4 linked regions of the Methanococcus maripaludis genome follow. The protein of the gene in region 1 binds, or shares a complex with, the protein of each later gene. Links are inferred from orthologs where the notes say so. Each region holds a gene or a part of one and is shown in the gene's direction. Other genes may lie near its edges. The genes, in order: MMJJ_RS07135, MMJJ_RS01705, rpl7ae and rpl37A.

The links.
Region 2: MMJJ_RS07135 (region 1) and MMJJ_RS01705 share a complex: the UniProt entries of both Methanocaldococcus jannaschii proteins name them as parts of the 50S ribosomal subunit. The link is inferred for Methanococcus maripaludis from one-to-one orthologs.
Region 3: MMJJ_RS07135 (region 1) and rpl7ae share a complex: the UniProt entries of both Methanocaldococcus jannaschii proteins name them as parts of the 50S ribosomal subunit. The link is inferred for Methanococcus maripaludis from one-to-one orthologs.
Region 4: MMJJ_RS07135 (region 1) and rpl37A share a complex: the UniProt entries of both Methanocaldococcus jannaschii proteins name them as parts of the 50S ribosomal subunit. The link is inferred for Methanococcus maripaludis from one-to-one orthologs.

What each region holds. Positions count from the first base shown.
Region 1 is NZ_CP026606.1:1,302,312-1,310,173, reverse strand. Bases 5,105-7,862 are described here. They hold MMJJ_RS07135 (50S ribosomal protein L22), read left to right. Parts: upstream 5,105-6,131; coding sequence 6,132-6,593; downstream 6,594-7,862. Other genes in these bases: yciH (stress response translation initiation inhibitor YciH), read left to right, coding at 7,549-7,857; rpmC (50S ribosomal protein L29), read left to right, coding at 7,250-7,465; MMJJ_RS07130 (30S ribosomal protein S3), read left to right, coding at 6,604-7,239; MMJJ_RS07140 (hypothetical protein), read left to right, coding at 5,954-6,112; MMJJ_RS07145 (elongation factor 1-beta), read left to right, coding at 5,542-5,811. Outside these bases: chromosome segregation protein SMC, read left to right, coding at 1-3,406; MMJJ_RS07160 (M20 family metallo-hydrolase), read left to right, coding at 3,441-4,688; more of mfnE, read left to right, coding at 4,689-5,104. UniProt on the Methanocaldococcus jannaschii protein: This protein binds specifically to 23S rRNA. It makes multiple contacts with different domains of the 23S rRNA in the assembled 50S subunit and ribosome.
Region 2 is NZ_CP026606.1:328,351-336,126, forward strand. Bases 1-2,672 are described here. They hold MMJJ_RS01705 (50S ribosomal protein L24e), read left to right. Parts: upstream 1-1,078; coding sequence 1,079-1,267; downstream 1,268-2,672. Other genes in these bases: MMJJ_RS01690 (methanogenesis marker 12 protein), read left to right, coding at 1-288; rpl7ae (50S ribosomal protein L7Ae), read left to right, coding at 436-789; MMJJ_RS01700 (30S ribosomal protein S28e), read left to right, coding at 829-1,059; MMJJ_RS01710 (beta-propeller domain-containing protein), read right to left, coding at 1,362-2,672. In the rest of the region: more of MMJJ_RS01710, read right to left, coding at 2,673-3,599; MMJJ_RS01715 (winged helix-turn-helix domain-containing protein), read right to left, coding at 3,709-4,254; MMJJ_RS01720 (COG1361 S-layer family protein), read right to left, coding at 4,294-5,526; MMJJ_RS01725 (ABC transporter ATP-binding protein), read right to left, coding at 5,742-6,467; MMJJ_RS01730 (ABC transporter permease), read right to left, coding at 6,470-7,663. UniProt on the Methanocaldococcus jannaschii protein: Binds to the 23S rRNA.
Region 3 is NZ_CP026606.1:326,077-330,462, forward strand. What follows is about bases 1,673-4,386. They hold rpl7ae (50S ribosomal protein L7Ae), read left to right. Parts: upstream 1,673-2,709; coding sequence 2,710-3,063; downstream 3,064-4,386. Other genes in these bases: MMJJ_RS01690 (methanogenesis marker 12 protein), read left to right, coding at 1,673-2,562; MMJJ_RS01700 (30S ribosomal protein S28e), read left to right, coding at 3,103-3,333; MMJJ_RS01705 (50S ribosomal protein L24e), read left to right, coding at 3,353-3,541; MMJJ_RS01710 (beta-propeller domain-containing protein), read right to left, coding at 3,636-4,386. Also shown: MMJJ_RS01680 (cation diffusion facilitator family transporter), read left to right, coding at 1-424; MMJJ_RS01685 (DUF354 domain-containing protein), read right to left, coding at 429-1,442; more of MMJJ_RS01690, read left to right, coding at 1,585-1,672. UniProt on the Methanocaldococcus jannaschii protein: Multifunctional RNA-binding protein that recognizes the K-turn motif in ribosomal RNA, the RNA component of RNase P, box H/ACA, box C/D and box C'/D' sRNAs.
Region 4 is NZ_CP026606.1:747,124-755,139, forward strand. What follows is about bases 1,971-4,882. They hold rpl37A (50S ribosomal protein L37Ae), read left to right. Parts: upstream 1,971-3,237; coding sequence 3,238-3,528; downstream 3,529-4,882. Other genes in these bases: psmA (archaeal proteasome endopeptidase complex subunit alpha), read left to right, coding at 1,971-2,405; MMJJ_RS04015 (ribosome assembly factor SBDS), read left to right, coding at 2,504-3,208; MMJJ_RS04025 (DNA-directed RNA polymerase subunit P), read left to right, coding at 3,583-3,723; MMJJ_RS04030 (rRNA maturation protein), read left to right, coding at 3,723-4,217; MMJJ_RS04035 (KEOPS complex subunit Pcc1), read left to right, coding at 4,225-4,476. Outside these bases: MMJJ_RS04005 (acetate--CoA ligase family protein), read left to right, coding at 1-1,093; more of psmA, read left to right, coding at 1,626-1,970; MMJJ_RS04045 (DHH family phosphoesterase), read left to right, coding at 4,913-5,929; MMJJ_RS04050 (dihydroneopterin aldolase family protein), read left to right, coding at 5,922-6,296; MMJJ_RS04055 (NifB/NifX family molybdenum-iron cluster-binding protein), read left to right, coding at 6,309-6,578; MMJJ_RS04060 (DUF2341 domain-containing protein), read right to left, coding at 6,588-8,016. UniProt on the Methanocaldococcus jannaschii protein: Binds to the 23S rRNA.

The sequences.
Region 1 (7,862 bases):
GCTTCGTGCAGGTAAATTTAACCAGCTTATTACTTATCATAATGGAAAAAGGGAAAATTTCGCAGAAGTTACGCTTATTTTTGATAATAAAGATAGAAAAATGCCTGTAGATTCAGATAAGGTTGGGATATCGCGAAAAGTTAAGATAAACGGCGATAACAACTACTACCTGATTTGGAATGAAGAAAAGGAAGTTAAGGAAAATGGGGAAATAAAAACCGTAAAGGAAGAAAAACGAAAGAAAGTAAAAAAATCTGAAATTTTAGATGTCATTGGAAAAATATCCCTTAGTGCTGATGGATTTAACATTATCCTCCAAGGAGACCTGATAAAAATTATAGATACCACACCAAATGAAAGAAGAAAGATTATCGATGAAATAAGTGGTGTCGCAGAATTCGATGAAAAAGGGGAAAAAGCAAAAAAAGAACTTGAAAAAGCAAGGGAATTCATTGAAAAAATTGATATCAGAATTAATGAAGTAAAAAACAATCTGGAAAAACTTAAAAAAGAAAAAGAAGATGCTGAAACTCATGTTAAATTAACAGAAGAATTAAAAGCAACAAAATACATTTTAACTTCTAAAAAAATTGAATTTTTAAACGGAATTTTGGAAAAAACTAAAGAAGAAATTGAAGCACTCAAAGAAATGAAAGTCTGTTTCTTAAAGGAAATTTCTGAATACGATGCAAAATCAAACGATATTAGAAATAGGCTTCAAAATTTGATAAACGAGCTAAATGAAAAAGGAAATGAAGAGATAATGGAACTTCACAAGTCCATTAAAGAAATGGAAGTAACCGTTGATAACGACAAAAAGTCCTTAAACGGAGCTCTCGATGACTTGAAAAATGTAAATTCGCAATCCGAAAAAAAAGGACAGGATTTAGTAGAAACTAGACAAAAAATAGAAACCATAAGGACCGAAACACTCCAAAAAGAAGCGGAAATTAACACTTTAAAAACTGAAATGGAAAATCTTGAAACTGAAAAGAAGAAGTTGAAGTCAAAGGTTGAAGAAAGTGAAACTCAGACTGAAATATTGAAACAGCAGGAGCGAAAATTATCTGAAAGAATAAATGAAAGTCAGAACGAACTTTACAATTTCAAAAATGAATTTAATGCTCTTGAAAATGAAATTAACAAAAAATCATTTAATTTAACAAAAAATAAAGAAACTATCGAAACCCTGCAAAAAGAACTTGAAGAAATACGTTCAGAACATGAAGATACTAAAAGCCTGTACAAAGAACTTGAGGATGTTGCGGTTGAACTTGAATACTCTAAAAAGAAAGTTGTAACACTTTTAGAAAATAAAAAAGAGTACCAGGAAAAATTGGATAAATCTCATGCCGATTACATAAAAGAAAATGCTAAAATTAAGGCAATGAAAGATATGGAAGATTTCAGCCTTGATAGGGCCGTAAAAAGTGTTCTTGAAGCAAAATTACCTGGAGTAGTGGATATTGCAGGAAATTTAGGAAAAACTGATGCAGAATACAAAACTGCAATTGAAAATGCAGGTGGAAACAGGCTAAATTACATCGTTGTAAAAAGAATGGATGATGGTGCAAGAGCAATTCAGTATTTAAAAAAGAATAATCTTGGTAGAACCACATTTTTACCACTTGATAGGATCAATGGACCAGAAGCTCTTTATCTATATGATGAAGGGATCGTTGGAAGGGCGATTGATCTTGTTGAATTTAAACCGGAATATGAAAACTTATTCAGATATGTTTTTGGAAATACGATCATTGTTGAAAATTTAGATTACGCAAAAACCTTATCAAAAGATCACAAAGCACGATTTGTAACTCTTGAAGGTGAGGTCATCGAGCCATCCGGTGCGATGATTGGTGGACGTTCAAGAAAAAAATCAGTTATTAAAGTTGATATAGACACATCCAAACTTGAAAAACTTGCAGAGCAGATTTCAGAACTCGACGGTACATTATCTGAAACTAAAGATGAAATTGAACGCCTTCAAAATAAAAATGCAACATATTCAACAAGAAAGATGGAACTTGAAAGCAGATTAAAGATTATTAAAGATTTGGAACATAAAAAAGAAGGAATACTCACAAACAATGGAGTAAAAATTAAAGAACTTGAATTGGAATCCCGAAAGCTCGAAGAAGAACTAGATTATTTAGAAGGTTCAAAAGAAGAACTCGAAAGAAAAATCGAAGAATTTACTAAAAAAATTAGTGGATTTACAACCCAAAGGGAAAGGATTTCTGAAGAAATAGCATCTTTTGAAAATTCAGAGCATTCCAAAAGAATCAAGGTAATAGATGAAACTATTCTTAATTTTGAAAAGAAAAAAAATGAATTTGAAAACGAAATAAAAAGGGATGCAGTGCTTATTAAAGAAGTTTTAATCCCAAAAATAAGCGAATTAAATAGCAATATCAAAGAATTAAGTGAAAAAAAGACAATTCTTGAACAAAACATTCAATTCTACAAAAACAATGTTGAAAAGAACTTTGAAATTTTGAAAACCAAAAAAGAACGCTACGAAGACCTTACAAAAGATTTAAGAGAACTTACTGAAAAGAAAGAAGCGTTTGAAAAAGAACTGGAAATATTAAATGGCGAAAAAAGAAGAGTTTACGGAAGAATTAACCAGAACGAAAGTCAGATCAACAGCCTTTCGATTGATAAGGCAAAATATGAAACTAGGCTTGAAGAAGAAGATAGAAAATTATACGTTTGTGAAAATATCGAACAAATATCTGAAGATATTACTTCCAAAATAAAAGAGTTTGATGTAGATGCTCTTGAAAGTCACCAGATCGACCTTGAAGGACATATCAAAAAATTAGAACCTGTAAACATGCGTGCTATTGATGATTATCAATATATTGTAGATAGATACGACGAACTCTTTGAAAAAAGAACTGATTACGAAAACGAAGAAAAAAAATATCTCCATTTAATTGAAGAAGTCAGCAAAAGGAAAAAAGAAGTATTTATGGATGTTTACTTAAAAGTTGCTGAAAACTATGAAAAGATATATACTGAAATTGGGGGAAGTGGAAAATTAAGTCTGGAAAATCCAGAAGATCCATTTTCAGGCGGTTTATTAATTGATGCATCCCCAATGAACAAAAAATTACAGAGCCTGGATGTAATGAGCGGTGGTGAAAAGTCGCTTACTGCACTTGCATTTTTATTTGCGATCCAGCACCTAAATCCTGCTCCGTTCTACGTGCTTGACGAAGTTGATGCTGCACTTGATACAAAGAATGCGGGATTAATCGGTGAAATGATTAAAAATGCATCGAAAGATTCACAGTTCATTGTAATATCTCACCGTGAACAGATGATAAGTAAGTCTGACGTTATGTATGGAGTATGTATGGAAAATGGACTCAGTAAATTAGTCGGATTAAAAATTTAAGATATTTAATATAAAATAATTTTCGGTGAATCTCATGAAAAGTATTTTGGATGAAACTATTGAACTTTCTTCTGATTTAATATCTATAAACTCAGTAAATCCAACTTTTGGTGGAATTGGGGAAAAAGAAAAGTCAATTTACATAAAAAATAAGCTAAAAGAATACCGTTATATGTATTCGATAAAAAATTGCGAAATAATCGAATACAATTCAGTTGATTCAGACGGAATTGAAAGGCCAAATATCGTTTCAAAATACGATTTTGGAAAAAAGGATACCTTAACAATAATTTCACACATGGACATAGTTCCTGAAGGGGACCTTAGCCTCTGGAACTCCAACCCATTCAAAGCCGAAATAAAAGACGGAATAATTTATGGGAGAGGCAGTGAAGACAACCATAAAGGAATAGTTTCATCGTTTTTGCTTTTAAAGATGATTTTTGAAGAAAAAATCGATCCAAAATATAATCTAAATCTAATTTTTGTAGCTGACGAAGAAGACGGCAGTAAATACGGTCTATCTTACCTTGTAAATAATTTTGAAGATGAACTTTTCGGCTCAAAAGATTTAATAATTGTTCCAGATTTTGGAATGCCTGAAGGAGAATTTATTGAAATTGCTGAAAAAAACATACTATGGATAAAGTTTAAAATTACTGGAAAACAGTGCCATGGAAGTGTTCCTGAAAATGGAATAAACGCAGATTTAATCGCATTTTCATTTGGAAAAGGACTTTACGATAAACTCTACGGTAAATATACTGGCATAAATCCAATATTCAACCCCGCATTTTCAACGTTTGAACCCACAATTTTGAAAAATAACATTGAAAACATAAATACAATTCCGGGATACGTTGAATTAAACTTTGACTGCAGAATTATTCCAAAATACGATCCAAAAGAAATCCTAAACGATATTGAAAATTATATTGAAGTTTTTAAAAATGAAATTGAAAAACATATTCTCCATTTTGATATTTCTGAAAAAGAAAATATTTCGATAACTTACGAGATTTTAAAACTTGAAAAAGCAGAAGAAACAAAAAAAGATTCAGAAGTTGTTAAAAAACTAGGTTCTGCAATTAAAAACGTGTTAAATAAAGAACCCATATTATGTGGAATGGGTGGTGGAACCGTTGCCGCATTTTTAAGAGAAAAAGAATACAACACTGCAGTTTGGGGGATTGGAGACGAAACTGCACACCAGCCAAATGAACACGTGAAAATAGAAAATTTAATAAAAATGGCAGAAGTGTATCTTGATATATTAAAATAAGTGGTAGTCGTGTACGTTGTAAAAATTGGCGGAAGTTTAACGAATAACGCAGTGAATATTCTTGAAAATCTTAAAAAATCGGGAGAAAAAGTTGTAATTATGCCTGGCGGGGGAAATTTCGCAAATGTGGTTCGAAATCTTCATGAAAATGAAAAAATTAATGATATTTCTGCACATAAACTTGCAACAATGTGTACGGATATAACTGGAACCTATTTTTCCGAAATTTCGGGGATAAAAACAGCAGATAATCTGTTTGATGCAAAAAAAATCCTGAGAGATGAAAGTATAGTTATAATACTTCCATCAAATATTATACTTAGTACTGATGAACTGCCCTATTCTTGGGAAGTTACTTCGGATTCATTTGCAGCATATATAGCAAAATTATTAAACTCTAAAACACTAATTATAGCCACCGACGTCGACGGAATTTATGATAAATATCCTGAGGGAAAACTATTAAATACAATAAATACAAAAACGATTAAAGGTTTTACGTCTGTGGATAAACACCTACCAAAACTTATATCCGAATACGGCATTAAGTGCTTTGTTGTTAACGGAAATCATCCTGAGAGAATAAATAACATTTTTAAAGGCGTAGTAGATACGTATACGAAAATAACCTTGAAATAAAACACTATGGTGAGAAACATGAAACAAAAATGTACTTCTTGCAATGCAGAAATTGCAGCTAGAGAAAATGCTACAAAATTCTTGTGCCCTAACTGTGGAAAAGCAGAAATCATAAGATGCGAAAAATGCAGAAAATTAAGCAACGGATACAGTTGCCCAGTATGTGGATACGAAGGTCCTTAAATTAATCTAAAAACGAAACTTAGGTGAAAATATGGCTACAGTTATCGCAAAAGTAAAAGTAATGCCTACAAGCCCAGAAGTAGAAAAAGAATCTTTAAAAGAATCTTTAAAAGAACTCGTTGAACAAAACGATGCAAAATGCAGAGGAGTAACTGACGAACCACTCGCATTTGGACTCTACACTGTGTATGTAATGGTTGAAATGGAAGAAAAAGAAGGCGGAATGGACCCTATCGAAGAAGCTATGAACGCTTTAGAAAATGTAGAAAGCGCTGAAGTAGTTGAACTTTCACTCGTTTAATTTCACCAATACTAATTTTTTAAATAACGAAAAATAGCCCTAACTTAAAATAACACTCATTCTAAGCTTTAATTCAAAATATGGGATTGTTATGATAAACTATATAAATAAGTTTAAGCAAATAAAAAAGGCTATTGACTATATGGATGATAGGGGATACTCTATCAATGTAAAACATGAAAATAATCCTGTTATAGAGATTGGAAATAAAAAAACCAATCCAATAATAAAAAACACGATTGGAAACGTGAAAGTACACTACATCAATACAGCTAAACTCCTGTTAAAGATGAGAGACTAACCCGATTGAGGTGAAGACGATGGCTAAACTAAAATACAAAGTTGAAGCTGACCCAAAGAACACTGCAAGAGCTATGGGCAGAACTTTAAGAATATCAAGAAAACATGCTATTGAACTTTGCAGAGAATTAAGTGGAATGAAATTAGATGCTGCTGTTGCATACTTAAACAGAGTAATCGCATTAGAAACTCCTGTTCCATTCAAAGTTCACAACAAAGACTTACCACACAGAAAAGGAAAAATTGGAACACACTCAGGTAGATTCCCACAGAAAGCTTCGTTAGAAATCTTAAACGTTTTAGATAACGCTAAGAAAAACGCTGAGCAAAAAGGATTAAACACAGAAAAATTAAGAATTAAACACATATCATCAAACAGAGGCTTCACAATTAAAAGATATATGCCAAGAGCATTTGGTAGAGCAAGCCCTAAAAACCAAGAAACAATACATATCCAAGTAATCCTTGAAGAATTCTACTAATGGTGAAACAATGATTGAAAGAACATTTGTTGGAGAAAATGTTTCCGAAACATTAATCGACGAATACTTTAAAACTAAATTAGTTAGAGCAGGATACAGCCACATCGATTTCAAAAAAACACCAATTGGAACAAGAATAACTGTATTCGCTGAAAAACCAGGTTTCGTTATCGGAAGAAAAGGAAAAATGGTTAAAGAATTAACTGAAACACTCGCAACAGAATACTCAGTTAAAAACCCACAAATTGAAGTTAAACAGGTTGAAAACCCAGATTTAGACCCTGCTGTTGTTGGACACAAGATCGCATCTTCATTAGAAAGAGGAATGCACTTTAGAAAAACAGCTCACTCAGCAATAAGAAGAGTTATGGGTTCAGGCGCTAAAGGTGTTGCAATCATAGTTTCTGGAAAATTATCCGGAGAAAGGTCAAGAACTGAAAAGTTCATGGACGGATACATGAAACACTGCGGTGAACCTGCTGAAGCACTTGTAAACAAGTCACACCAATTAGCAAAATTAAAACTCGGTATTGTTGGAGTTACTGTAAAAATAATGAGACCTGACGTATCATTACCTGATGAAATTGTAATTTCATCCGGCGAAATCAAAGAAGTTAGTGAAATTAGTGAAGTATCCCAAGAATAAGGTGATGTAAATGGCGATCTTAAAAGCTAGCGAAATAAGGGAACTTTCAGTTGAAGAAATGAAAGGAAAAATCGCAGAATTGAAAAGAGAATTAATGAAAGAAGGCGTAAACAAGTCAACAGGCGGTGCACCTTCAAATCCAGGTAAGATCAGCGAAACCAAAAGAACAATCGCTAGAATCTTAACAATCATGAAAGAAAAAGAAGCTCAAGCAGAAAATGCTTAAGCATAATTTTAAATACCATCAATCAGTATGTATATCCAGTATACTTATAACAAAATTAGTCTATCAAGATGAGAGGTGCATTGATGCCAGAGATTTGTCCTATATGTGGTTTACCAAAAGATTTGTGTGTCTGTGAAGAGATTGCAAAGGAAGAACAGAAAATTAAAGTTTACGTAACTAAAAGAAGGTTTGGTAAGCTGATGACAGTCGTCGACGGCTTTGATGCGGACTTGATTGATGTAAAAGATTTGGCTAAAAAGTTAAAAGATATATGTGCCTGCGGCGGAACTGTAAAGAAAGATTCTATCGAGTTACAGGGAGACCACAGGAGAAAAGCTGAAGAAACCCTAATCAAAATGGGATTCTCAAAAGACATGATAGATGTCAGATAATTAAC
Region 2 (7,776 bases), 970 kb from region 1 along the record:
AATAACTATAAAAAAGACGATAAATGCACTTTGGCAGTTGATTCACTCGTTTTAAGTGTTTCAATGGAAATAAATTCGTTAATGTTTTTAACACCTGAAAGAAATGTAATTCTTGCAGGATCCATTGGAACATGGGAAAACCCGAACGTTTCTGAAATGATAAAAGAAAATATCGATGGAAATGTTCTTGTTTTAAATGGGGAAAGTGGTGCAATAGGCAGTGCAATGATTGCAGAAGATATCCTAAATGGTAAAAAGGAAATTCTTGGAATACCGGTTGATTTTTAAATTTTCTAAATTTCCAGTAGATTACACCATAACTATTATATACCACTTTTCAATATATGGTAGTTGCCGCTCTTTTAAAACCATGATGATATGAGTGGGCGCCATCCGGATAAAAAAATTTTTTTAAGTGATGAAGGAGGTCATAATATGGCTGTATATGTTAAATTTGAAATATCACAAGAACTCGAAGAAAAAACTGCGGAAGTAGTTGCTAACGCTGAAAAAATCAAAAAAGGCGCTAACGAAGTTACAAAAGCAGTAGAAAAAGGAATTGCAAAATTAGTTGTAATCGCACAAGATGTACAACCTGAAGAAATCGTTGCACACATTCCAGTAATTTGCGACGAAAAAGGAATTGCATACTCATACAGTTCAACAAAAGAAGCTTTAGGAAAAGCTGCTGGTTTAGAAGTACCTACATCAGCTATTGCAGTTGTTGCTGAAGGAAGCGCTGACGAATTAAAAGATTTAGTTGAAAAATTAAATGGATTAAAAGCATAAGTTTAGCAGCTAACAATTAAATAAAATCAGGTGATTTAAATGGCTGATGATATGGTATACCAGGAAGCAGTGGCTGCTGAAGTTATCCAAGTTAACGGAAGAACAGGAGTTACTGGTGAAATTTTCCAGGTAAGATGCAAAATCTTAGGTGGAAAAGACACAGGAAGGATTTTAACAAGAAACGTGAAAGGACCTGTTAAATTAGGCGACCTTATCATGTTAAGAGAAACCGAAAGAGAAGCAAAACAACTCGGTAAAAGAAGAAAATAATTCCCGCTAGGTGATTACAATGGAATGGAAAACATGTAGCTTTTGTGAAGGCACAATTGAACCTGGATGCGGAAAAAAATACGTTAAAAAAGACGGTTCAGTTATGCACTTCTGTTCATCAAAGTGTGAAAAAAATTTCAAACTCGGAAGAGTTGGAAGAAAATTAAAATGGACTAACACTTTCAAAAGAATTAACAGAGGACAATAATTCCTCTAAATCTCTTTTAATATTTGTTTTGAATTAAAATTAACTTTTTTGAAAAATATTTTAAAAATTTAAAAAAAAGAAATTAGTGTCTTAATTATTCGACTGTTATTTTATAGATTATTGTATTTATAGAACCTTCAACCCCTTCCCATGAGCGGTAGTAATCAAATGTTAGCTCTACTTCGCCTGATTCAGTTGCATTAAAAGTCCATTCGTGAACTCCACCTGCACCAACGATTCCATCATCTGTTTCATCTTCAATGTATTCGTCAGACAATAATTCTATTTTATCATCATCACTTATCGAATAATTCCAAGTGTAGCCAGTTGTAGGGTTTTCATCAAGTTTTATCGATATATTTTCCCCAATAGCAACTTTTTCATTGATAGTTTCTATTTCAACGTCTGTAAAATCTTCCACTGGTTCAATATATGGTTCAAGGTATGGATATTCATATTTTGGTAAATTAATCGTTTTTACAGTTTTCCAAGTATTTTCATCAATTACGTGTATTTCATAGTTTGAAAACGTGTAGAGATAGTCTCCAATATACAAAGACCTTAAAACGCTGTAGTCTTTGAAAACGTCATCTTTAACCATTTTAATTCCACTTTCTTTAACTTCGAAAGCGTATGCGTGGCTTCCTGCGGGAAGTACGAGTATTTCTTTTTCAGCATCCCACAAAAATGCATGGTGTTCGTAAAGGGCAACTGACCAGTACTCGTTTAATGAATATTTTGAAAGTTCTTTTGGATTTTCAAGATCAGTTGCATCGAATAATGAAATTTTTACCATATTTGAATCGTCTTTTCCAATCCCAATTAATTTATTATTTCCAATTGGATGTAAATAAGTAGAATATCCAGGAATTTTCAGTTCCCCTAGTAACTCCGGATTTTTTGGATCGTCTAAATCAATTACAAGTAACGGATCCGTCTCTTTATATGTTACAACATATGCTTTATCCCCCATAAATCTTGCAGAGTATATTCTTTCTCCTTCTTCAAGACCAGTCACTTTTCCAATAACATCCATATTTTCATCGAATACGTAGATGTTATTTGTTTGAATATCTCTAAATCTCCAGTCATTTCCAATTGTTGTTGCAATTCTTAAATTTCCTTCGTATTCGTCCATTGAAAAGCTGTTTAAAATGGTTCCAGGAACTTTTCCACTTGTTACTTTGAAGTCATCGAGACTTATTTTTGCAATACCTGTTCCTTCAAGTTCTTCCCAGTGTTCTTTCAAATAAATTTCATAATCATTTTCAATTTCATTTTCTAAATTATTTATTTCTTCTGAGGATAGTGTTTTTATGTAATCTTCGAGAATTTCAGTCATCTGTACGTATTTTGCACTGTCTCCAAAATCAGTATTTGAAAATACTCGATCAAGTTTGTCTGTAACTTCTTTTGGGAAATATTTATCAGCATTTTCCGCCACAAACTTCATCATCAGTTTATCTTCATCGTAATCCAGTTCATAAGCAAAATAAATATTTTCTTCTGAAACATATATTGTATTACTGTATGAACCAACCAGTGCAGCCGTATTTTCAATTTCTCCGCTTTCAACGTTTATTGATGAAATAATATACGTTGTTTCAAAGTTTTGGCGAATAATTTCGGGAATTACTGGAAGATAAATATCATCGTATCCTATTTTAACGTTATTCCAGATTATTGGCCCGGTTATTCCATATTCCTGAATTATTATGTATAATTCACCATCAATTAATCTTGAATCAACATATGACCCGTTTAAATCTTTTGCCCAGACCAATTCAGGCGTTTTTGGATTTGAAATATTGTAATTTTTAATTCCATCATAAGTAATTACGACTAAATTATCCCCTTCAAGGTAAAGATTGCCACCATCAGTGATATTTCCAATTACCTGAGCAGTTTCAGGAGGTAATGCATCAATTACGTAAGTACTCTGCCCACCATAATAATTAACCCATGCTGGACTTTGCGTCGTGTAAAATATATATTTTCCATTTGTTTTTACAATATCAGCTTCATCAACGCCCACTACCTGAACATTTGTCTCGGAATACCTCGCATCGGAATACCCAGAATCCCTTAAACTGTCTTCATTGGCAGTCGCATAAGTTATATCCTCTTTTACTGCAATATTACTGCTACCATAATAATAGCCTGAATCAGATGCCAGTTTTAAAAAATTATTAAAATTTCCCTCTGAATCTGCGGGAACCATATCAAAGTCTCCAGTATAACTTATTCCAGAATCGTTTTCCGGGTTATAAGTTAAAAAAACTGCAGAAGTTACTAAAATTAGCCCTAAAATAATAATTATATTGCGATTCATAAAATCACCATTTATATTAATAATAAACAATGTGTATTAACACTTAAAAATAGTTTTTAAATCGTTCGGTGAGTTCCGAACAGTTTTTAATTGAAAATAAAAAAAATGATTAATTTGATCTGTATGTTATTTTCGAAATTACGTGATATGCGATGAGTAAACTTATTAATATCAATCCTGTACCGATTAAAAGATTTAAATCAGAATTAACGACATTTACAGATTCTGAAATCCTGCAAGCCGTTACTTCAAATTCAGCACTTTTTAGAGCATCGTTTGTAGCCTGAAAAGTTGAATCCATTAACTGCATTTTGCTTCCAAGTTTAAGAAACAATATACTGTATAAACCGCTTAAAAATACGATTACAGACATCGGGAACAATATAATCATTTTTTCAAGATCATTCATAATTAAATACTGTCCTTTTTCCGTTAATCCATAGTATACCCATTTTCGACCATCTTCATTCTTTTTTACAAGCTCTCCATCAACCAGTATCGATAAATGTTCATGTACAGTTGATTTGGATAGTTTCAGACTTTTTGAAAGTTCTGTTACTGTGTAATTTTTATTTCCGAGTGCTTTTAAAATGGATATTCTTGAACGCGAAGATAGTGCTTTTAAAAATTTTTTATTAACTTCAAGACCTGTCATACTCAACCACTTAATAAAATTTAAGAAAAAAATAATTTATTATTCTTCTTCAGAGTCTTTCCTCTTCTTCCATCTTCTATATAAAATGTACGCTACAACTGCTAAAACGATAATTAGTCCAATAAATGTATAGTTAGTTCCTTCCTGTTTTACCTGGCTGTTAGCGGGATCCAGTTCAAATTCCTGTGTAATGGTGAATTCTTCGTGGTATTCATTAAAGTATGTCAGTGTTGCAGTGATATTTGTTTTTGAATCTCCAAAAACTTCTAATTCGTATATTCCAGAATCTGAATCATCTTCTTCCAAATCTCCGATATATCGAATATAGTTATCGTTTAATTCAACTGCACCATCAATTTCAAGTACGCAGTGCTTTAATTTTGAAGTTCCCCTGTTTGCAAGCGCAATTGTTACTTCCTGACCTCCAGAAATTGCTTTCACACCATCAAGATATAAAAACGGCTGGTTATCAAAAATTGTACTTTTTACTTTCAGATTTATCGGAATTGATGAAGTATATTCTGCACCATCTTCCCCAATCCATTCAATATTTGCATTTATTGAATAAATCCCATCTTCAGTCGTTGGAATTGCGTATGCATCAACTGTTATCAATTTCTGGGTTTGAGGGGATAGTGATTCCAAATAAAACGTCGTTGGTCCAACAATGTTTAAATCACTTGTTCCAGCTAAATTTAGCGTTAAATATTTTGCAGTTCCAGTTCCCTGGTTTTTAATATATACTTCAAGCTCTTCAGATTCTGAAGGGTTTATGGGGTTGTTATCGTCTAAATTAATTTCAAATTTAGCAATACCATATATTGGAACGTAATATATTTTTGTTAATGTTTTTTCTCGTTCATTTGGTTCGTCTCCTAATTCATATTCTGTTGCAGTTACAGTAACATCAATTCTATACTCGTCAGAAGGTGCATTCTCGCTTACATGTATTTTAAAGTATGCCGTATCACTTTCGCCCTCGTTAAGATGTGAAATTTCAGCTACACCTGTTTCAGGGTTTACTTGCTTTATTTCAAACGGATAATGTGGGCTTATCTCTACTTTTATATCCTTTAACTGCTTATCGTAGTTGTCGTTAACCACTTTTATCCAGATGTTTACATCGTCTCCAGGATGTATAACGTTTGGATTTGTTTCACCAAATTCAGAATTATCTACAACATACTGAGGATCATCCACAGATAATGCATAAGAACTTGTTAATAATGCAAATACAAGTAATAATAGTCCAGACTTAGCCAAAAGTCTCATCATATCACTCTTTTTAATTTTTAAGGTTGGATGTTATTTAACAAAATCATATATTAACTAACAATTACATTATCCCACCAACCATCTCAATTTTTTTATTTTGTATTTTTAGTTTTAAAGAATTATTCCAGTATTTTCTAAATCTTATCCTTTGGTTTATTCATCTTGAAAGTACTGAAAATTCCATATCTGCATAAAATTTTACCATTCAGCACTTAAGCCTCTTTTTTAACAACTTCGGTTTCAACAACCTCTCCATCCTTAACCTTATCGATTTCGAGAATTTCACCATCTTTCATCCGAATAACCTTTGTAGCGTATTTTATCATGTAGTTATCGTGAGTAACCATTACAATCGTCATTCCTTCGTGGTGTAAGTTCTCAAGTATCTCCATTACCTGTTTACCACTTTTACTGTCAAGATTTCCCGTAGGCTCATCTGCAAACAGTAGTTTTGGATTATTTGAAAGGGATCTTGCAATTGCAACCCTTTGCTGCTGTCCGCCTGAAAGTTGTGAGGGTTTATAATTTTCTCTTTCACTAAGACCTACGATATTCAATAATTCTTTAGCTCGTTTTTGTCTGAACGTTTCTTCTTTTCCATCCAGTGTCATAGGGAGTTCAACATTTCCTAAAGCAGTTAATGTCCCGATTAAATGGAATTGCTGGAATATAAATCCACTAATCTTTCTTCTAAATACTGCACGTTCATTTTCGTTCATTTTCGTGGTTTTTTTACCTTTTATGTAAACATCGCCTTTTGAAGGGACATCTAAAAGACCCAAAACATTCATTAATGTGGATTTTCCACAGCCACTCGGGCCCATTATCATTACAAATTCCCCTTCTTCAATTTTTAAATTAACCCCTTTCAAAACGTTGGATTTAGCTTCACCAACCCCATAAGTCTTGATTACATTTTTTGTTTCTATTAATATCATAATTATTCCCCTCTCAAAGTATCAACAGGGTTTAATTTTGCACCGCTTCTTGCAGGGAAATAACCGCTTAATATTCCAACTACAAATGAAAATACTAAAACTCCTACAATTAATTCCCAGGAAATCCATGCTCTAATCAATCCATATCCCGAAATTGCTGCGATATACTCGATAGCTTTTGCAATTAATATTCCAAGTATCGTTCCAATAATTCCGCCGAATAATCCTAAAAATCCAGCTTCAACTACAAATATTGAGAGGATTGTATTGTTTTCTGCACCGAGTGCTTTTAAAATTCCAATATCTTTTCTCCTTTCTAAAATACTCATGTGCATTGTGTTTGAAATTCCAACTGCTCCAACAAGAAGAGAAATTCCTGCAACACCAACTAAAAATATTGTTAAAACACTGAAAATACTGCTAATTGATTCAGCAAGCTGTTCTGCAGTTAAAACTGAGAAGTTTTCGTCCCCTCTTGAATCTTCAAGTTCGTCTTCAATATCTTCTGAAACTTTGGTTACATCTTCTCCGTCTTTTATTTTAACCATAAACATGTTGTACTCATCATCCACATCAAAAACCTCTGATGCAGCTTCATAAGGTATTACAATAGAATTATCGTCGTCAGGGTTTCCAATCTGTTCTAAAATACCCACAACTTTGTACTTTTTATCATTGATTTCAATTTTATCCCCAATATCTATTTCTCTATCGAATGTATCGTGTGCAAGGCTGTAACCAATAACACAGGTGTATTTATCGCTGTCTTTCATCCACCTACCTTTTTCAAGCTCATAACCATAAGCTTCTGTAAAAAATATCTGGTAGGTTGAAGATTTCGTTGCAAAAACACTCGAATAATACTCCTGATCGTGATAAGTTACCTGTGTTCCACCAAACCACCCATACAATACAACATCAACACCCCTAACGCCTTCTACTGCCTTTAAATCTTGATCATTAAAATTTTTAGACATTGCAATACTTGTGATCTGCTGTGAGGGGTATACGGTAATAACACTGGCCCCTGCTTTGGATATTTCTTCAGTAATATAATTCTGAACACCATACCCAAGAGAGATCAGACTAACTATTGCTAAAATGCCTATAACAATACCAATTATTGTTAAAAGACTCTGTGTCTTTTTTTGAGTTATGTTTCTTCCCGCAAAAGAAACAACGTCTTTTGGTTTCATTGATTTTCACCGGGTTTACCGATTGAAATTTGATAATTTAAATAAGTTCACTTAAACGAAAGAGTTTAATCATTATAAAATAGGTAATCTTGAGTTTATATTAGTTCTGACTT
Region 3 (4,386 bases), 970 kb from region 1 along the record:
TGCCTGGCACCACAGATCTGATGCATTTTCATCAGTTGGAACATTAATTGGTGTTGTTGGCGCAAAACTTGGGTATCCAATACTTGATCCCATTGCATCAATAGTAATTTCATTATTTATTGCAAAAATGGCATTTGAAATATATTTCAAAGCATTAAACCAGCTTCTCGATAGGGCGGCGGATTCAAAAACTATTGAAGAAATTAAAAAAATAATTCTTTCGGTTGACGGTGTTTTGGAGATAGATGTATTAAAAACGAGAATTCATTCAAACAAAATCTATGTTGACGTTGAAATTTCAGTTGATAAAGATTTATCATTAATTGAAGCGCATAACATCTCTGAAAACGTCCACTCACAAATTGAAAGAAAATTAAAAAGAGTAAAACACTGTATGGTTCATGTGAACCCGTATTTAAAATAATAAGTTAACTTAAACTTCCTACAACCTTTTCAAACATTAATTCGGTCGGATCTTCCAAAGTTATTCCGTTGTTTCTTTTTCCAATATTATCCATTACGTGATTTACGATTTCGTCTAAGTCTCTTGTGTGAATCATCCTTTCTTTTTCAATTAGGTAATTATCAACACCCAGAAGTTTTTCAGGATAGCATGAAATCGTTGGAACTCCCAAAACTGCTGCTTCACGGTTCATCGTTCCGCCAGCTCCAATCATTGCATCTGAATAATAAAGTAAAGATATTGCATCGATTGTTTTTGGAACAATTACACCCATTGATACATATTTTTCCCTTTGATCTTCATCTCTTGGAAATGCAACAATATTGCAGTCCATTTGACTCTTTAATTTATCAATTATCATTGGAATAATGTCTTTTTTCCCGTTACAGTACGAAGAATTTGGCCTTGGCCTCATTATTGTTATAGGCAATGATTCATCGATATTTAACTTTTCCTTTATCGATTCATCAATTGAAAAAGAAGAATTTAACCTTGAATTAACATTAGAAACTTCACACGTTCCTTCAAAAGAATCGATGTATTTTCCAAAAGAACTTCCGTTTAAAACCAGCTTTGTGCCTTCTGGACAGATTATGTCGTTTACAAGGGGGACTGTTAATCTATTCTGTGCACTTGCGTGTTCATTGTCTAAAACAAATATTGAATGGATATTCATTCCAAAAGCTACTCTTGGAAGCTCTACTGAGTGTTTTGCAATTGCGATTTTTGGTTCCAACTTCTTTGCAATTTTTGTGAGTTCAATTACTCTTTTTGAAGAATTTATGAGCTTTTCTTCTAACGAATCTGCATGGTTTCCAACAGAAATATAATCATAACCATAAATGTCGATTAAATCTTCTAAACTTTGAAATTTTCTCGCTGTTATATAATATTCAATTCCTTCCCGGTTAAACTTGTCAATTAACTGCGAGAAATAATGAATATGAGGGGAATTTGTTAAATCGATCCATACATCCATAAAATCACCAATATATCTCTACTGGATCACTAAAATTATTCTATTTAGCAATAATATTGAATCAAAAAGTTCTTAATAAAGTAGCACTGTTTTATATATAATTATTGGTATTTGAAATTTATTATCTTTTGTATGGGAGATTATGATTGTTGTAGGGATTGATCACGGCACATCCGGAATTACCGCATGTGTGATGGAAAACAAAACTGTAAAATCTATTTTTAAGATGAAAAGAACCGAAATAAACGAAAATTCTTTTTTAAAAGAACTTGAAAAACATGTTAATTTAAATGAAATCGACCTGATGGGTGTATGCTACTCTATGGGCGATGGAATAGCTAAAATAACGGATATAAAACGGGTTGAAAACAGGGGTGTAATTAACCTTGAAGGAATTGGAAAAAAAATTGGTGGCGGAACGAAAGTTTATGATGAAATAAAATCATCAGATATTCCAGCAATTGTTATTCCAGGACTTCACAATAGCGTAAAAAGTATGGATAAAAGATTTAACGCCCTTTTTTCGCATATTGCATCTCCTGAAAAAATATCCATCTGCTACAATGCATACAAAACGTTTGGTTTTGAAAATTTCATTCTTTCAGACATTTCTTCAAACACAGTTACGCTTTTAATAAAAGACGGTAAAATATTTGGCGGATTTGATGCTTGCGTTGGTGCTGTTGGAATATTACACGGGCCCCTTGATCTAGAATTAATTAGAAATATCGATGCAAATAAAATCACTGCAAATGAAGCTTTTTCAAAAGCAGGTGTTGTTAAAGTTACAGATTCTTACAAAGGCGTTGAAGATACAAAATTTGAAATTATGAATAACTATAAAAAAGACGATAAATGCACTTTGGCAGTTGATTCACTCGTTTTAAGTGTTTCAATGGAAATAAATTCGTTAATGTTTTTAACACCTGAAAGAAATGTAATTCTTGCAGGATCCATTGGAACATGGGAAAACCCGAACGTTTCTGAAATGATAAAAGAAAATATCGATGGAAATGTTCTTGTTTTAAATGGGGAAAGTGGTGCAATAGGCAGTGCAATGATTGCAGAAGATATCCTAAATGGTAAAAAGGAAATTCTTGGAATACCGGTTGATTTTTAAATTTTCTAAATTTCCAGTAGATTACACCATAACTATTATATACCACTTTTCAATATATGGTAGTTGCCGCTCTTTTAAAACCATGATGATATGAGTGGGCGCCATCCGGATAAAAAAATTTTTTTAAGTGATGAAGGAGGTCATAATATGGCTGTATATGTTAAATTTGAAATATCACAAGAACTCGAAGAAAAAACTGCGGAAGTAGTTGCTAACGCTGAAAAAATCAAAAAAGGCGCTAACGAAGTTACAAAAGCAGTAGAAAAAGGAATTGCAAAATTAGTTGTAATCGCACAAGATGTACAACCTGAAGAAATCGTTGCACACATTCCAGTAATTTGCGACGAAAAAGGAATTGCATACTCATACAGTTCAACAAAAGAAGCTTTAGGAAAAGCTGCTGGTTTAGAAGTACCTACATCAGCTATTGCAGTTGTTGCTGAAGGAAGCGCTGACGAATTAAAAGATTTAGTTGAAAAATTAAATGGATTAAAAGCATAAGTTTAGCAGCTAACAATTAAATAAAATCAGGTGATTTAAATGGCTGATGATATGGTATACCAGGAAGCAGTGGCTGCTGAAGTTATCCAAGTTAACGGAAGAACAGGAGTTACTGGTGAAATTTTCCAGGTAAGATGCAAAATCTTAGGTGGAAAAGACACAGGAAGGATTTTAACAAGAAACGTGAAAGGACCTGTTAAATTAGGCGACCTTATCATGTTAAGAGAAACCGAAAGAGAAGCAAAACAACTCGGTAAAAGAAGAAAATAATTCCCGCTAGGTGATTACAATGGAATGGAAAACATGTAGCTTTTGTGAAGGCACAATTGAACCTGGATGCGGAAAAAAATACGTTAAAAAAGACGGTTCAGTTATGCACTTCTGTTCATCAAAGTGTGAAAAAAATTTCAAACTCGGAAGAGTTGGAAGAAAATTAAAATGGACTAACACTTTCAAAAGAATTAACAGAGGACAATAATTCCTCTAAATCTCTTTTAATATTTGTTTTGAATTAAAATTAACTTTTTTGAAAAATATTTTAAAAATTTAAAAAAAAGAAATTAGTGTCTTAATTATTCGACTGTTATTTTATAGATTATTGTATTTATAGAACCTTCAACCCCTTCCCATGAGCGGTAGTAATCAAATGTTAGCTCTACTTCGCCTGATTCAGTTGCATTAAAAGTCCATTCGTGAACTCCACCTGCACCAACGATTCCATCATCTGTTTCATCTTCAATGTATTCGTCAGACAATAATTCTATTTTATCATCATCACTTATCGAATAATTCCAAGTGTAGCCAGTTGTAGGGTTTTCATCAAGTTTTATCGATATATTTTCCCCAATAGCAACTTTTTCATTGATAGTTTCTATTTCAACGTCTGTAAAATCTTCCACTGGTTCAATATATGGTTCAAGGTATGGATATTCATATTTTGGTAAATTAATCGTTTTTACAGTTTTCCAAGTATTTTCATCAATTACGTGTATTTCATAGTTTGAAAACGTGTAGAGATAGTCTCCAATATACAAAGACCTTAAAACGCTGTAGTCTTTGAAAACGTCATCTTTAACCATTTTAATTCCACTTTCTTTAACTTCGAAAGCGTATGCGTGGCTTCCTGCGGGAAGTACGAGTATTTCTTTTTCAGCATCCCACAAAAATGCATGGTGTTCGTAAAGGGCAACTGACCAGTACTCGTTTAATGAATATTTTGAAAGTTCTTTTGGATTTTCAAGATCAGTTGCATCGAATAATGAAATTTTTACCATATTTGAATCGTCTTTTCCAATCCCAATTAATTTATTATTTCCAATTGGA
Region 4 (8,016 bases), 550 kb from region 1 along the record:
GGATACATCAGGTATTTCAAATCCATTGGATTTAATTGGGGATGCAGATGTCAATAGATACAAACACGCATTTGAGTTGGTTGAAAATGATCCAAACGTAGATGGATTACTCGCAATATTAACCCCTCAAGGAATGACTGATGCTCTTGGTGTTGCTAGAGAACTTGTAAAACTTAAAAACTACATGATATGTAAAAAAGATAAAATTCCAATTGTTGCCTCATTTGTTGGAGGAACTTCCGTATTAGAAGCAAGAAGCTACTTACAGGAAAAAGGAATTCCTTCATTCATCTGCCCAGAACTTGCAGTTCACGCATTGGCTTGTTTATACAGACAAAGCCACCTCATGGACAAATACGACAGCCCTGAATACTTAAATGAAATCAGAGCCGAAATTGCAGAAGCTAAAACTAAAAACCCTGAAAAAATTGATGAACTGCTTGCAAATGCAAATGAAAGCAACTCAAAAGAGTTTTTAAAATTGAATGGATTTGCAATCCCTGAAAAATTTGTTGCCACAACTAAAGAAGAAGCTAAAGAATACGCTGAAAATTTAGGAAAAGTAGTAATGAAAGTTGTTTCAGCAGATATTTTACACAAATCAGATGCAGGTTGTGTTATAATCGATCCTAGTGATGCATCTGAAGCATTTGAAACGATAATGAAAAATGGGGAAAAATATTTGTTTGATAGAAAAATCGATGGAATTATCGATGGTGTCTTAATCGAACAGTTTGTCACCGGAAAAGAAATTATTATTGGTGCTAAAAGAGATCCAGTATTTGGGCCTGTTGTTATGACTGGGCTTGGGGGAATATTCGTAGAAGTTTTAAAGGATGTTTCCTTTGGAATTACCCCGATAACAAAAGAATACGCTGGAGAAATACTTCACTCCCTAAAATCATATAAAATCTTAGAAGGAGTTAGAGGCGAAAAAAGAAGCGATATCGAATTCTTAAAAGAATTGATCGTTAGAGTTGGAGTTTTAATGGAAACTTATGATGAAATAAGTGAAATCGACATCAACCCTGCATTTATCAAAGAAGAAGGCCAAGGCGGATTCGTTGGAGATGCATTAATTATAACAAAATAATACAATAAAAAATAGAAAAAAATAAGGTATGCTGTCTTTAATCCCTATTTAGGGTTCTTAAATTAACAGCATCCACCTGCTCCTTTTACTGCCAGGTATTTTCCGCTGAAAACGGATTTTTTAACGATGATATATACTTCGTTTAATACCTGTCTTGCCATTTTGTCGATAAAGATTCTAAACTCTTCATCGTAAATTTTTTCATCTGTTTCAAGGATTTTACTTGCTGTGTCAATCCCGAATTTAGGACCCCCTCAACCAAATCCTTCGAAAAACACGATCAAGTCTTTTGAACCCGTATCGCTTATTTTTTCGTTTATAAATTCCATTGCTTCTTCAGAAATTGTTACAGGGATCATACTATCACCTATCTGTACATGAATATATTAGATTTTCTAATATATTAATATATAGCGGAAGTGTGTTTCGGAGGATAAAAAGATAGATATATATAAAAATTCAGCGAAAAGTAGTTATTATATCCGTTAATTTACAATTCATACTTATTAATTTAAATTTTGGAGGCAATTATATGCAACAAATGGTTCCAGCATCAGGATACGATAGAGCAATAACAATATTCAGCCCTGAAGGAAGACTTTATCAGGTTGAATATGCTAGAGAAGCAGTGAGACGAGGAACTACTGCTGTAGGAATTAAGTGTAAAGATGGAGTGGTTCTCGCAGTCGATAGGAGAATTACAAGTAAATTAATTGACGTTTCATCAATTGAAAAAATATTTCAAATCGACGACCATATTGTAGCTGCTACATCAGGTTTAGTTGCGGATGCAAGAGTTTTAATTGATAGAGCGAGAATCGAAGCTCAGATGAACAGGGTTTCTTATGGTGAAGCAATCACTGTTGAAGCACTTGCAAAAAAAATCTGCGACATTAAACAGGCATACACTCAACACGGTGGTGCAAGACCATTTGGTTTAGCACTTTTAATTACTGGAATCGACAGACACAGTGCAAGACTGTTTGAAACTGACCCAAGTGGAGCTTTAATAGAATACAAAGCTACAGCAATTGGTTCTGGAAGGCCTATCGCAATGGAAGTTCTTGAATCAAAATACGACGAAAATATGACTGTTAGCGAAGGAATGGAATTAGCACTTTACGCTTTAAGTAAAACTACTGAAGAATTAAAGCCTGAAAATATTGATATGGCCATAATAAAAGATTCTGGAAAATTAGTTGAAAAAATAAGTGTTAATGAAATTGAAAAAATCGTAAAAGCAGTTTACGAAAAAGTTAAGGCTGAAGAAGAGGAAGCTGAAAAAAATAAAGGCGAAGAAGATAGTGAATAAGTTAAATTAAGATAAATTGAGAATAAATACCTGAAAAAACCCAAATTATGGTTTTATTTAATGCGGGGAAAGGTATATAAATAAAAGAAGGGATAGATATGGTGTCATTGGACAATGCTGTTATAGCAAGGCTTCAATCACATGGGGAAAAATTCGAAATACTCGTGGATCCATACTTGGCAGCTAAATTTAAAGAAGGACAGCCAATAGGCATCTCAGAAATCTTGGCCGCTGAAACGGTTTACAAGGACTCTGGAAAAGGAGAAAAAGTTCCAGAAGACGTACTTTTGAAGATTTTTGAAACGTTAAATCCTTTGGAAATTGCAGAACAGATACTAAAAAAAGGAACTGTTCAATTAACAGCTAACCAGCGAAAAGAAATACAAGAACTAAAAAGAAAGCAGATCGTGTCGATAATTTCAAAAAACACGATAAACCCCCAGACTGATACACCTCACCCGCCTAAAAGGATTGAAAACGCTATGGAAGAAGCTAGACTCAGTGTTGATATTTACAAAAGCGCTGAAGAACAAATTCCTAAGATTATTAAGGAATTGAGGAAACTTTTACCCATTAAGTTTGAAAAAAGGGATGTTGCAGTCAAAATTCTTGGAGAATTCGCTGCAAATGCCTACCACACACTTCATGAATATGGCGCAACTAAACAGGAAGAATGGTTGGGCGATGGTTCGCTTGTTCTTGTAATCGAAATTCCGAGTGGTATTGAAAACGAATTTTACATGCATTTGAACAAACTTACAAAAGGAACTGTTCAAACTAAAGTACTTAAAAGATATGAATAATCAATTTACGGATAGAAACAGGTGAAATAATGGTAGAATTTAGCCACACTAAAAAAATTGGTTCAGCAGGAAGATTTGGATCAAGATACGGTAGAAAAATCAGAGTAAGATTAAGAGACGTTGAAATCAAACAAAACAAAGATTACAAATGCCCTGTTTGTGCATTCCCTAAATTAAAAAGAGCAGGAACCTCTATCTGGGTATGTGAAAAATGCGGTGCAAAAATCGCTGGTGGAGCATACACTCCTGAAACTGGTGCTGGTAAAGTTGTTACAAAAGCAATCAGAAGAGTTATTGAAAGTAAAAGTAGAGAAATCTAATTTAATTATTTTTAAACCATTTATTTTTCATTTTAAGCTTTTTTAGGTGATATTATGGCAGAGTACAGATGTTCCAACTGCGGAAAAATCGTAACTCTTGATGAAATAGGATTAAAAGCTAAATGCCCTCACTGTAGTAACAGAGTTTTGATAAAATTAAGACCTAAAATAGTTAAAAAAGTTCAGGCAAGATAATGATAATTACGACTTCCAGAAAACCTTCTCAAAGAACCAGAAGCCTTGTAAATGATTTAGCGAGGGTTTTTAATTTTAAAATATTAAACCGAGGAAAAATTCCTCTCTCCGAGCTAATCGAAAATAAGGACGATATGATAATTGTAGAAGAACTAAAAGGAAACCCTGGAAGGCTCAAAATATTTAATTTTGAAAATAATAAAATTCTTTCTATGAACTTATCCTTAAAACTTCAACGGGAAGTTTCAGGAAAAGCATTTAAAAATTCTGGAAAACTGGGTTCAAAGTTTGATAAAAATACTGAACATTTAAAAGAATTCTTCTTTGAATACTTATTCAAAAAATTGAGTAATTATAAGGAAGAGAATTCTGAAGTTGTAATTACCTTTAAAACGGTTGATGAGTCCACATTTTACATTGAAGTTCACAAAGGCTCAGAAAATATGGGTCCGAGTTTGAAAATAAAAACTGTAAAAATACTCGATATTGAATAGTGTTATTATGACATATCCCAAATTTACATTAAAATTGACTTTTGAAACTCCAAAAAAAGCCAGAATTATTTATGAATCTGTTTATCCAGAACATGTCGCATCGCAAGTTCGATCAAAGTGCAAAATGGACCTTTTTGAAAATTCAATTATTATTTCGTGCATTTCTGACGAATTGAGTATCTTAAAAGCGTCTATTTATTCATATATTCGTTGGATAAAAGTTGCAGAAAGTATATATAAACTAACAGAAGATGAATAATAATTGGTAAATAAAATTAGTTTAAAAATAAATTAAACCTAAAAGAGGATTGAAATCATGGAATTACCTGCAAACGTTCAAAATCAATTAATGCAATTCCAACAACTCCAGCAGCAGTTACAAATGATAATGTACCAAAAACAGCAGTTTGAAACACAATTAAAGGAAATGGAAAAAGCTATTGAAGAAATGGAAAAATCTGATTCCGAAGAAGTATTTAAGATGGCTGGTGGAATCCTCGTTAAAAGAAACAAGGCTGAAGTAAAAGAAGAATTAAGTGAAAAGATAGAAACACTCCAGTTAAGAGTAACTACCTTTGAAAAACAAGAAGAAAAAATGCAGAAAAGATACACTGAATTACAAGAAAGCCTCCAAAAAGTAATGGGTCAGGGCCAATAAATTAATTTTTTACTATACTCTTTTTTAAGGTCTGTTTATGAAAAAAAAAATTGAAATATTGAAAGATTATCTAAAAAATGATGATATTATATTTCTATGTCACCATAACGCAGATCCTGATGCAGTTGGTGCTGCAATCGGTTTAAAACAGCTTGCAAACAGCTTTTCTAAGAAAAAATCAAAAGAAAAAAATTTAAAAATATCTGCAGATTCTGTAAGTAAACTTTCACGATCAATACTGAAAGAATTAAACGAAAAAATTGAAATTATAGAATATCCAAAATTACCAAAAACTGTTTTTTTAGTTGATACTTCTTCAATAAATCAGGTAACTGTAAATTCAGAAGAACTAACTAATTCAGATGTTATTTTAATAGATCATCACAAAAAAACCGATCTTATAAATTTCTGCAAATTTTATATTGTTGATGAAAATTCAACTTCAACTTGTGAAATTGTAGCAAATTTATTCAGAGAAATGAAGATTTACCCTCCAAAAAATATCCGAATAGGGCTTTTATGCGGTATTTTGTATGATACAAAACATTTGAAAATTGCAAAAGAATCAACCTTTAATATAATCTCGTGGTTGATGAAAGATGTATCTTTTCAAAAAGTACTTTATCTTTTAAGCCAAGAAAGTGATCCAAGCAAAAGAATTGCACATTTAAAAGCTTGTAGCAGGATGGAATTAATGGAACTTGATAGCTACACTATTGCAATATCCCATGCAAGTTCTCATGAAGCTTCCTGTGCAAAAACAATCGTAAGTATTGGGGCAGACATTGCATTTGTTGTTGCTGCAAGAAAAAGGGATCGAGAAATTAGAATAAGTGTGCGCTCAAGAAAAGCAATTTCAAAAAAAATCCACATGGGGGCCCTTATGGAAAAAGTTGCAAAAATTTTAGATGGGCAAGGTGGAGGGCATGCTGAAGCTGCTGGCTTAAATGCCCCTTGGAACAAAGAAAAAACTAAAGAAGAAGCAGTTGATTCTGTTCTTTCTGTCTGCATTAAGTCTCTTGAAGAAGAATTAAGTGGTGTAGAAAATGTCTGAAAAAAGCCTTGAAAAAAATGAAATTTTTGATTCATACTTTAAAAATTTAAGTGATCGGGAAAGAGCAGTTTTTGAAGGGGGTATTTCACTTGGAGCACTTTTCCACCAATTTGTTGGAACACCTGTTAGCGAAAAAACTAAAAAAAGTTTAGAAATTGCAATGTCTGAATCTTTGAAAAACCAGCCATTTATTGAAGATGTTTCTGTATCAATTGTTGGAATAATCGAAGATGGAAAATATGTTTCATTAACTGGCGAAATGCTTGATGTATCCCTAACTGTAAAAACTGAGAAAAACCGTGCTCTTTTAAGATTAAAATACATTAAAGAACTCGATTATCCATTAATGTACGTTGAAAAAATTTAAAAGGTGAAACTCATGAAAGTTGCAGTTCCAATGGATATGGACACAATTTCAGACGCTGATTCTGCAAAATATTTTTTAATATTTAAAATTGAAGAAAAGGAAGTTGTTGATACAAAAACACTATTAACTCTTGAAGAAATGTTAAAAGAAAAACCAAATGCAATTATCGTAAACAAACGCGAAAAATTTAATGGAAAAATGGAAAATTATTTTTGTGAAAAAAACGATGTTGACGTTTGCATTTTGGAATTTATCGAAGGAAATTTAGAAAAAATTGAATAAATTTTATTTTTATTGATATCCTTTTAATTTTAATCCATAACCGTACTCCCAAGATTTAAAATCTTCTCCTGCAAGCATGTCGATTATTGATGGGTAATTATCCGCTTCTTCATAGTACAGGTTATAATCACTTCCCAAAACATACCGGGTACCTTCTGCTCTTGGGGGCGTTATATAATTTATTCCTACTGTTTTTGATAAAGAGTAAATATTTGTTGTTGGTTCTATTGAAGCATATTTCCTAACACGGAAATTATCGAAATAGATATCATAAGCATCTATCAAACTTCCTCCTGAAGTACCCAGTTCAAAATAAGTTCCGTATTTCTCAAGATTCTCTTCTGAAATCATCCAATCGGGTTCATTGTCAGATATATAATCTTCCAAGGTACAATATTTTGCCTGAATATCGTCATCTAAAACTTCCAATTTAATTGTATACCATTCATTTTCAAGAGGAGCATTGAAGAAATCTGTTCCAACGTATGTCCGAAGTACATTATTATAATCAACAGGATATTCTTTGGAAAGTCCGAAGAAAATATCGAATACTTTCAAATCCCATATTAAATTGGATCCAGTAAGGGTAAATAATGCGCCATGTACGCTACTCATGTCAACTGAATAAAAAGCATCAGGGTGGGTTGTAGTTTCTGCCAAATATTCAGGGTCTGCAAAAAATCCAAGCATTGTATAAGGGCCAGGAGTGCTATCATGGAATGCAAAATAACCCATTGAATCAACTTCCACAATATACTCACTTAAACTTGTATTTTCTGTGGAGATCATTCTGGCAATGTCTGGTGCATCCTGACATGTTATAATATTTTCATTATAAAGACTGTTTGAATATATATTTGAATTGGAAATATACTCCCAATCCCCCCTGTAAACATTCCATTTTGAATAGAGTGAATTACTATCCTCAAAATCATCAAACATTTCAAATACTCTATTACCATTGCTTTCTGAAATTTTTGGATATGTTGACAAGATATATACTGACGTGTTTATATTCGCATCCAATATTGGAACTTTTAACCACAACACTGATGTTCGATCATTGTCATCGTCACTATAATCCCATACTTCAACCCAATAAGGGATATAATTCCCATTTTCGTCATAAAATCTAAGACCTTCTCCAGTAGGTTCTATTGAATAATCAAAATTAGAGTCGTTAAAAACCACTTTTACCTGAAAATCATACAGTGTTTCTGCATTAGGATTAGATACGTTTATTACTCCGACATATGTAGGTTTTATGTAATGGTAAGCATCCAAAACCGTTTTTACAGTGGAATATTGAAATGAAGAAATATTTTCTTCTTTGATAACGCCTTTGTTTCCTTGGATTTTATAATACAAATCATAATCCAATTTAAAGGTGAACCCGTCAACCATCGTAATATTTGTCATGCTAAAATTATAATCGATA